Regions from separate parts of the Paenibacillus sp. FSL H7-0737 genome, predicted to be linked through region 2. Evidence: predicted binding sites of a transcription regulator. Region 2 holds the regulator's gene; each other region holds the start of a gene.
What was found. Region 2 encodes Rex, which represses fermentation and respiration genes when NADH is low (regulators of the CRP and FNR family bind a similar motif). Its sites were predicted from a motif close to TTGTGAAATATTTCACAA; they were not measured.
Positions count from the first base shown of each region.

Region 1 (3,292 bases), 250 kb from region 2:
TCACTGACCCAATGATGGTTAAGCTTGGATATGTTGAAAGAGTTGAACATTACCTGCGTCAACGTCAAACTCCTGTAGCTATCGAAGTGTTCTCTGAAGTTGAACCAGATCCATCGACAACTACAGTTGAAAAAGGTACTGCAATGATGAACAGATTCCAACCGGACTGCATTATCGCACTTGGCGGCGGCTCCCCAATGGATGCTGCAAAAGGAATGTGGTTATTCTATGAACATCCAGACGCAGACTTTAATGGTCTGAAACAAAAATTCATGGATATCCGTAAACGGGTATACAAATTCCCTAAACTTGGTAACAAAGCTAAGTTTGTAGCGATTCCAACAACTTCGGGTACAGGTTCGGAAGTAACATCTTTCGCAGTTATTACCGATAAAACAACTGAACAGCACACTAAATATCCTTTGGCTGACTACGAGTTAACTCCAGATGTGGCTATCATTGATCCAGAGTTCGTATACAGCTTGCCAAAAACTGCTGTTGCTGATACAGGTATGGACGTATTGACACATGCTATCGAAGCTTATGTATCGGTTATGGCGAGTGACTATACTGATGGTCTAGCTATTAAAGCGATCCAACTGGTATTCCAATACCTTGAAAAATCGGCGCTGGAAGGCGACAGAGTAGCACGTGAGAAAATGCATAACGCATCAACACTTGCTGGTATGGCCTTTGCCAATGCATTCTTGGGTATTAACCACAGTTTGGCACATAAATGGGGCGGACAGTACCACACTGCTCACGGTCGTACTAACGCGATCCTTATGCCACACGTTATCCGCTACAATGCTAAAAAACCTACGAAGTTCGCTTCGTTCCCTAAATATTCGCACTTCGTAGCTGATGAGCGTTATGCTGAAATTGCCCGTATTCTGGGATTGCCAGCTCGCACAACTGAAGAAGGTGTAACTAGCCTGATCAATGCTATTCGCGATATGAATAAAAAATTGGGCATCGAAGAATCGTTCCAACAACTGGGCTTTGATCCTAAGGACTTCGAATCCCGCGTAGATTATTTGGCTGACCGTGCGTTTGAAGATCAATGTACAACTGCCAATCCTAAGCTGCCACTGGTTTCTGAGCTTGCTGATGTATACCGTAATGCGTTCTACGGAAGATTTGATAATTAATAAATGGTTAAATAGAGAATAGGATAGTTGTGGACTTAGATAAAGGTGACAAATATCACTCGAAAGGTGATATTTGTCACAGTGTTTTTATAGAAAATAAACTAGAATGTTTATATAAACAACGGTCCCACATATGAAATGTTGATTGTGAAATTTGGAACAACCACATCTTTTGGGGATCACGAGACACGGGATCAACCTTCAAGCCCGCGATCTCTACAAATATAATAAATATAGATGGAGGGATTTAGCATGTCGGTGATTGAAAAAGAAGTAAATGAAGTGAAATCCGGTTGGAGAAGTTTTACAAAAGGTAAATGGTCCAAGAAAGTTGACGTTAACAACTTTATCGCTAGTAACATTAAGCCTTATGAAGGTAACGAAGAGTTCCTCGTAGGTCCTACTAGTAACACAACTGAACTGTGGAAGATTATTTCCCAACTGAGCAAGGAAGAAAGAGAAAGAGGCGGCGTATGGGATGTTTCCCTAGATACTGTCTCCACAATCACTTCACATGCTCCAGGCTACATTGACAAGGACAAGGAACAAATTGTAGGCGTGCAGACTGACGCTCCTTTCAGACGTTCCATCCAGCCATTCGGCGGGATCAAGATGATGGTTGATGCTACGAAGGCTTATGGCTTCGAGCTTCCACAAAACATCGTTGACATGTTCACGAACATTCGCAAAACGCATAACCAAGGCGTATTTGATGCATATACACCAGACATGAGAGCAGTGCGTAAATCCGGCGTTATCACAGGTCTTCCTGATGCTTACGGCCGTGGACGTATTATCGGCGACTACCGCCGCATAGCTCTGTACGGTATTGATTTCTTGATTAAAGACAAAAAGCAACAACTAGCTGAGCTTGAAGTTGATTCCATGACAGAAGAAGTAATTCGTTTACGTGAAGAACTGTCCGAGCAAATTCGTGCACTGGGCGAATTGAAAGAAATGGCAGCTGCTCACGGCATGGATATTTCCAAACCAGCGATGAACTTCAAAGAAGCTACTCAATGGGTATACTTTGGATATCTGGCAGCAGTTAAAGAACAAAATGGTGCAGCGATGTCCCTGGGACGTGTTTCTTCCTTCCTAGACATTTATGCAGAACGCGATATTGAAGAAGGTACTTTGACTGAAGAACAAGTACAAGAAATTGTCGATCATTTCGTAATGAAACTGCGTATCGTGAAATTCTTGCGTACACCTGACTATAATGACCTGTTCTCCGGCGACCCTACTTGGGTAACTGAATCCATCGGTGGTATGGCTGAAGATGGAACCACTCGTGTTACCAAGAACAGTTTCCGTTTCCTGAACACCCTGTACAACTTGGGTCCAGCTCCGGAACCAAACTTAACTGTACTTTGGTCCGAAAGATTGCCTGAAGGCTTCAAAAAATATTGTGCTAAGGTTTCTATCGAAACTAGTGCAATTCAGTATGAAAATGACGATCTAATGCGTCCATACTGGGGTGAAGATTATGCGATTGCTTGCTGCGTATCTCCAATGCGTATCGGTAAACAAATGCAGTTCTTCGGCGCTCGTGCCAACCTGGCAAAAGCTTTACTGTATGCTATTAATGGTGGTAAAGACGAAAAATCCGGAGCACAAGTTGGACCGGAATTCCCAGCTATCACTTCTGAATATCTAGATTATGACGAAGTAATGAAACGCTTCAAACCGATGATGGAGTGGTTGGCTAAGACTTATGTTAACACTTTGAACATCATTCACTATATGCATGACAAATATTCTTACGAACGTATCGAAATGGCACTGCATGATCGCGACATTCTGCGTACAATGGCTTGCGGTATCGCTGGTCTGTCCGTTGCAGCTGACTCACTGAGTGCTATTAAATACGCGAAGGTTAAACCAATCCGTAACGAACAAGGTATTGCAATTGACTTCGAAACTGAAGGCGAATTCCCTTGCTACGGTAACAATGACGATGCTGTAGACAACATCGCAGTAGAATTGGTTGAAACCTTCATGTCTATGATCCGTAAACACAAAACATATCGTGATGCTGTACCGACTCAATCGGTATTGACCATTACTTCGAATGTAGTGTACGGTAAGAAGACAGGTACAACACCTGACGGACGTAAAAAAGGCGAACCATTTGCACC
Region 1 covers NZ_CP009279.1:4,897,100-4,900,391, reverse strand. The annotation lists gene adhE (bifunctional acetaldehyde-CoA/alcohol dehydrogenase) at 1-1,151, shown strand, start outside; gene pflB (formate C-acetyltransferase) at 1,404-3,292, shown strand, end outside.
Region 1: a site for Rex is predicted at 1,297-1,314, ahead of pflB (formate C-acetyltransferase). Genes of this name have one in related genera too.

Region 2 (3,292 bases):
ACGACGGATTGCTTCCTCATCTAGCGTTACACATTCTCCATGTTTTACAACCTGTTTACCATTCACCCATACATGCTCAACATCCTTGGCACTGGCAGAGTATACAGCATGAGACAACAGATCTGTGTGTGGTAGCAAATGCGGCTGGTCTATATCAATCGCGATAAAGTCCGCTTTCATGCCAACAGCGAGTCTACCCACATCATTTAAAAAGATAGACTTTGCGCCATACTCTGTAGCTATACGCAGCGCTTCCGGAGCTGGAACAGCCGTCGGATCACCACTTACACCTTTATGGATGAGGGCTGCAAGACGCATCTCTTCAAACATATCCAGGTTATTATTGCTTGCCGCACCATCTGTACCCAGTGATACCTTCACACCAGCCTTTAGAAGATCCGTAACCCGAGCCACTCCACTAGCCAGTTTCAGATTACTTCCTGGGTTATGAGACACGCCTACATCATGACGAGCCAGTATCTCGATCTCTTCATCATTCAAATGAACGCCATGTGCAACAATAGACGGACGTGTGAACATTCCAAGCTTCTCTAAATGCGCTACAGGCCGAAGTCCGTAATCCACCACATTCTGCTCCACTTCGCGTTTGGTCTCGGACATATGGGTATGCATCGGTAAATCCAAATCATGTGCCGCTTGAACAAACTTAACAAAGAAGTCTGGTGGGCAAGTATATGGGGCGTGTGGCGAGATCATCGTCGTAATTCTACCATCAGCCTTACCATGCCAATTTCGTGCAAAAGAAATCGCTTCCGCAAGCTTGTGATTTTGTACTTCCTCTGGGCATAATCCGATTACACCTCTCATCAGTACGGAACGGATGCCTGATAATTCGACTACCTCTGCTACTCGGTCCATATGATCATACATATCCAAGAAGGTTGTAGTACCACCTTTTAGCATTTCCAGTACCGACAAGGAGGTTCCCCAGTATACATCTTCTCCAGTGAATTTCGCTTCCATCGGCCACATCTTCTCTTGAAGCCACACCTGAAGTGCTAAATCATCTCCATAACCACGAAGCAATGACATTGCCGCATGGCCATGTGTGTTTACCAGACCTGGCATAAACAGCAGACGACTGCCATCAACAACTTGCACATCATCTTCCATTAAAGGCTCTTCTTTTCCTATGTAAGTGATCAAATCATCTTCAATAGTCATATATCCATTCAGAACCGGCTCATCCGTTCCCGGAATAAGAAAACGCCCGCCCTTAATAATCGTTTTACTGCTCTTCATTTCCGATTTCTTCCTTTCCGTCTTTCAAATAATAAGCAAGGCTTTGCAAATCCGTTGTAAAATCGGCAGCATGAACCCGGATATTCGATGGTGTTTTTAGAATCACTGGTGCAAAATTCAAAATCGCCTCAATGCCAGACTCAATGAGAATATCTGCTACATTCTGCGCTTCTGAATCAGGCACAGTAATGATCCCAATTCGAATACCTTGCTCACGAACCGTCTGACCAAGCTCCTCCATCGGCTGAACGGTAAGAGAGTTGATTTTCCGCCCTACCTTAGGTGCATAGGAGTCAAATATAGCGGTAATCTTCATAGTATCTTTCAGATAAGCATTGTAATTAGATAATGCATGTCCAAGGTTACCGGCACCTACTAAAGCCACATTCAATTGTTGATCCAGCTTCAGAATATGACGGATTTTTTCAATAAGATAAGTTACGTCATACCCGATACCTTTTCTACCAAAGTCTCCAAAATAAGCTAAATCTTTACGAATTTGAGCAGGATTCAAATCAAGTTTTTGTCCTAGTTCTTGTGAGGAAACGGTTAATATTTCACGTTTCTGGAGATCATTCAAGAAACGCAAGTACACAGGAAGTCTGCGAACAACGGCTTCTGATATTTTATCCGATTTCATAATTTACCTCCTAATTTAAGTGATATTCTGTTCAAATCCTATCGAAATATCTGCACCTCGTCTCAAGGAAGAGCGGTATTCTTATACCGCCCTTCCTTGTAGAGTGATTAATAAGATTGATGACGTTCTTTTCAAGAAACGCCTCCGTCTTCCAACCACTCCGCTATACGAGGAACCATTTGATCCGTAAGCATATGCTCCATTTTCGGGCCAGGCAACGAATAGAGGAAATACTTCCCATAGTGAGATTCGATCACCCTTGTGTCATACACAATAACAATACCCCGATCTTGCGCTGTCCGTACCAGCCTCCCAAATCCTTGCTTGAAGCGAATAACCGCCTGAGGAACAGACAACTTCATGAACGGATTCTTTTTTTGGGCTTGTAATAACTCAGACTTCGCTTCCGCTAGGGGGTGGTTTGGCGGTTGAAATGGGAGCCTCACGATGGCCAAGCATGTTAATGCTTCACCTGGAATATCTACACCCTCCCAAAAGCTGCTTGTTCCTAACAGTACAGAAGCTGCACTGTCCTGAAAACGGCGGATCAGCTTGCTACGGCTGCCCCCCTCCACGCCTTGACCTAACACCGTGATCTCTTGTGAGGCTAGAGCCTCTTTCAGAGGATCGTAAACCTGGCGTAGCATCTTGTAAGAAGTAAACAGGACAAGCATCCGCCCACGTGTTGTAATAGCTGCTTCTGCTAGTGACTGTACGAGTGTATCGACAAATCGGGCATCGCCTACACTCCCCTTCACACTTGGGAAATCCCGCGGAATAACTAACAGCGCCTGCTCCCGATACTTAAAGGGAGAAGGCAGGAGTGATGTCATCAGACGCCCCTCTTCCGCAGCTTCATTAAGTCCGAGATTATCAATCATAAACTGGAAAGATTTATCCACAGAGAGTGTCGCCGAAGTTAGTACGATACTTTTCTTCTTGTCGAAAAACAGCTCCTTAAGCTGAGTACTAACATCAACAGGAACGGCATACAGCTGTAGCGATTTACTGCGATAATTTCCATTCGCCTCCAGCCAATATACTACATTCTCATCATTTAATCCCATAAAAAACCGTACTTGCTCACGTATAGAAGCTAAATCCTTAAATAAGCCGCTAATATCGGTAACTAGGCTATCTGAGGAGGATTGACCTTCTTGATCTCGCATCTCATTAAGCATTTTATCACCTTTACGGATAATTTCGCTTAATGTCAGATTCATAGTATTCTCTAAAGCAACCAATTCATCCCAATCTTTCGGTTTACGGGTAGGAAGTAGCCGCATGACTAACTGGCCGGCTTCTCCCGCCGCTGCATCGCTGCGTTCCGGCAAGAGGCTGAATAGTTTATCACTAAGCAGATCCCAGGTTTCTTTTACGGTAAGCAGG
Region 2 covers NZ_CP009279.1:4,643,234-4,646,525, forward strand. The annotation lists gene H70737_RS20340 (amidohydrolase) at 1-1,263, opposite strand, end outside; gene H70737_RS20345 (redox-sensing transcriptional repressor Rex) at 1,250-1,903, opposite strand; gene dinG (ATP-dependent DNA helicase DinG) at 2,035-3,292, opposite strand, start outside.

Region 3 (3,292 bases), 1.2 Mb from region 2:
TTAGTACCAAAAGAAAAGGAGAAAAAAACTACATGTTGATCAAAAGTGTTAAGGATCTTGAATTACAAGAGTTTACAACTTGCTTTAACGAAGCCTTTTCCGATTATGTAATTCCATTTCATGTTTCTTCGGAGTATTTAGCTGATAAATTTGCAGGTGCGGGAGTAAATTATCAGATGTCGTTTGGTGCTTTTGATCAAGAGAAGCTGGTTGCATTTGTTATGCATGGCATCGGGGATCGTAACGGCGAAAGTACTGCATTTAATACTGGTACAGGAGTCGTTCCTTTATATAGAGGGAGACGGCTAGTCGAACAAATTTATCGTCATGCTCTTCCCATCCTTAAAGAAGCTCATATTCAAAAGTGTTTGCTTGAAGTGATTCAAACGAATGATAAAGCTATAAAAGCGTATACCACCATAGGATTTCAAATTCATAGAGAATTGGCTTGTTTCAAGGGGCGTATTGATGTCACCCTTCCGGACGATCATAGACATACATTCATTACTATGGTTCGACTGGAAGAATTCGATTGGACATCGGTACATTCTTATTGGAATTTTGAACCTTCTTGGGAACAATCTGTTCATGCAATTTTACGAAATCCGCATTTATACGATGTGGTCACGATAAGGGAAGAGAATAAGATTTGTGGATACGCGGTAATAAAATCGGCCAACGGAGCAGTTGTACAGTTCGGTATTTTGCGAGAAGAAAGAAACCAGGGATTTGGGCGTTCCTTATTTCATTGGATGGGAGAGAGACATTCTATCATCACCGTCAATAATGTAGACAAAAGAGATACAAATTCTATACGTTTCCTTCAAAGTGTTGGTCTTGACGTATACATCGAGCAATATGAAATGGAGAAAGATTTGTCATGACGAAGATGACATTAGCTTTAATTCAAAAACACTGATGATTTGAGTCAGTGTTTTTTTGTTGCAGAAGGGGGTATATATTAGAGGTTAAAATGAGGAAATATTGTTTTTTTCTAACATCGAAGTAGGAGGAGACTTGTGAAATCATATATACGCTATTGAATCAATAGCTCTTTTGGGTTCTTTTTATGTTATTCACTGAGTTGTCAGAAAGATTTGACCCTTTCTTGAACATTTAGGGATTAAGAGATATCTGTGATTGAATTACTTGCAATTTAAGATAAGATGATTTTAATCATTAGGTCACGTTATTAATTTGACTGCTCAGTATCAGGTAAATCGGGCTCGCCAACTCTTGCTTTGTGAAATTTTTCTCTTTTTACATAGCAAAGAACGAGGAACGTCATACTAAAACGAACAGGCAACGATGTCGCTGAGCCCTGCTAAACCTGATAATGAATGCAGCCCAAGAATTAGCCGGCCTAATCATAAGCATCAAGTTATGACGAAAAATGAACAGCGTTTGAAGGGAGCAGTAAAGAATGGCAATTGATACGGTGCTATGGAGCAGGCTGGTGACAGGCTTGACTCTCGGGTTCCACGTTATTTTTGCGACAATTGGCGTCGGTATACCGCTAATGATCGCTATTGCAGAGTTCATCGGGATCCGCAAAAAGGATCCCCATTATACACTTATGGCAAAGAGATGGTCTCGGGGATTTGTCATTTCTGTAGCGGTTGGTGTCGTGACCGGTACAGCCATATCACTGCAATTAGCCTTGGTATGGCCGAATTTTATGAAACTGGCTGGGAATGTTATTGCACTTCCGTTATTCATGGAAGTGTTCGCGTTCTTTTTTGAGGCCATCTTCCTGGGCATTTATTTGTATACGTGGGATCGGTTTAAAAATCCGTATATCCATTGGCTGTTGACGATTCCGATTGTCGCCGGGGCAGGCATGTCTGCCGTTTTTATTACGACGGTGAACGGATTCATGAACCAGCCTGGAGGCTTTGTCATGGAAGCAGGCCAATTCACAGCGATTGACCCAGTGCAAGCGATGTTGAATACGGCGACGTTCTCCAAGGTATTCCATGTATTAAGCTCGGCCTATTTGACAGGAGCTGCCTTGTTAGCCGGGATTGCAGCCTTTGCGATGCTGAGAAAAGGAGTGTCCGCATACCACAAAAAATCCTTGAATCTCATGATGGCGGTCGTTTTGCTGTTCAGCTTGCTGAACACATTAGCTGGTGATGTGTCCGCCAAGTTTTTGGCCGAGCATCAGCCAGAGAAGCTTGCAGCGGCAGAGTGGCATTTTGAGACGGGTAGCGGTGTGGACTTGGTTCTAATGGGATGGCTGAATGCAGAGCATGAAGTGATAGGGGCTCTTCATTTGCCGAAAGTGCTCAGCTTCCTGGCCTTTGGAGACTTTAATGCGGAGGTAACGGGGCTGGAGGAATTCCCCAAGGAAGAATGGCCACCGCTTCTTGTTCACTACCTGTTTGATTTAATGGCTGGAATCGGATTTGCTCTGCTCGCGATTTCGGTCCTGTACTTCCTGTTTGTGTTCTGGAAAAAACGCAATGTGCTTAACAAGTGGATGCTTGGCATCATCGCACTGATCGCACCGCTCGCTTTTCTAGCTGTAGAGCTGGGCTGGTTTTATGCAGAGATTGGACGACAGCCGTGGATTATCCGTGGATATATGCGTGTAGAGGAGGCTGCCACGACTTCACCGAATGTAAGAATTATATTCTTCGCCTTATTACTCTTGTACATCGTTCTCGGCAGTATGTGTGTAATCGTGCTAAGACGCTTGTTCAACAATAATCCGGCAGAAGCTGAGATGGAGAAATGGATGAAGGAACATCCTAATCAATCTGTGGAAAAGGGGGGCACTGAATGATGAGTTACGAAATAATTGGCATCTCGGTGCTCTGGCTGTTCTTGTACGGCTATTTAATTATAGCTTCCATTGATTTCGGAGCGGGATTCTTCGCCTTTTATGCCCGTTTGACGAAGCAGGATCATCTCATTAATCGTCTGATTTCCCGTTATTTATCACCCGTTTGGGAGATCACAAATGTGTTTTTCATCTTTTTCTATATTGGCATCGTCGGATTTTTTCCGGACACAGCCTATTATTATGGCTCTGCGCTGCTTGTTCCGGGAAGTATTGCAGTTATTCTTCTTGCGATTCGCGGTTCGTTCTACGCTTTTGAAAATTATGGTTCCAAGAAAAACATAGTATATCTTTTTTTGTACGGAGCTACAGGTCTGCTTATTCCGGCTTCGTTGTCAGTGGCACTTACTTTGTCTGAAGGCGGCTTTATTGTGAAGCAGGCTGAGACGGTTTCTCTGGATTACTGGGCGCTGTTTACCAATCCGTTATCGTGGAGCATCGTTGGAC
Region 3 covers NZ_CP009279.1:3,475,072-3,478,363, forward strand. The annotation lists gene H70737_RS15000 (GNAT family N-acetyltransferase) at 33-884, shown strand; gene H70737_RS15005 (cytochrome ubiquinol oxidase subunit I) at 1,424-2,788, shown strand; gene H70737_RS15010 (cytochrome d ubiquinol oxidase subunit II) at 2,785-3,292, shown strand, end outside.
Region 3: a site for Rex is predicted at 1,242-1,259, ahead of H70737_RS15005 (cytochrome ubiquinol oxidase subunit I). Genes of this name have one in related genera too.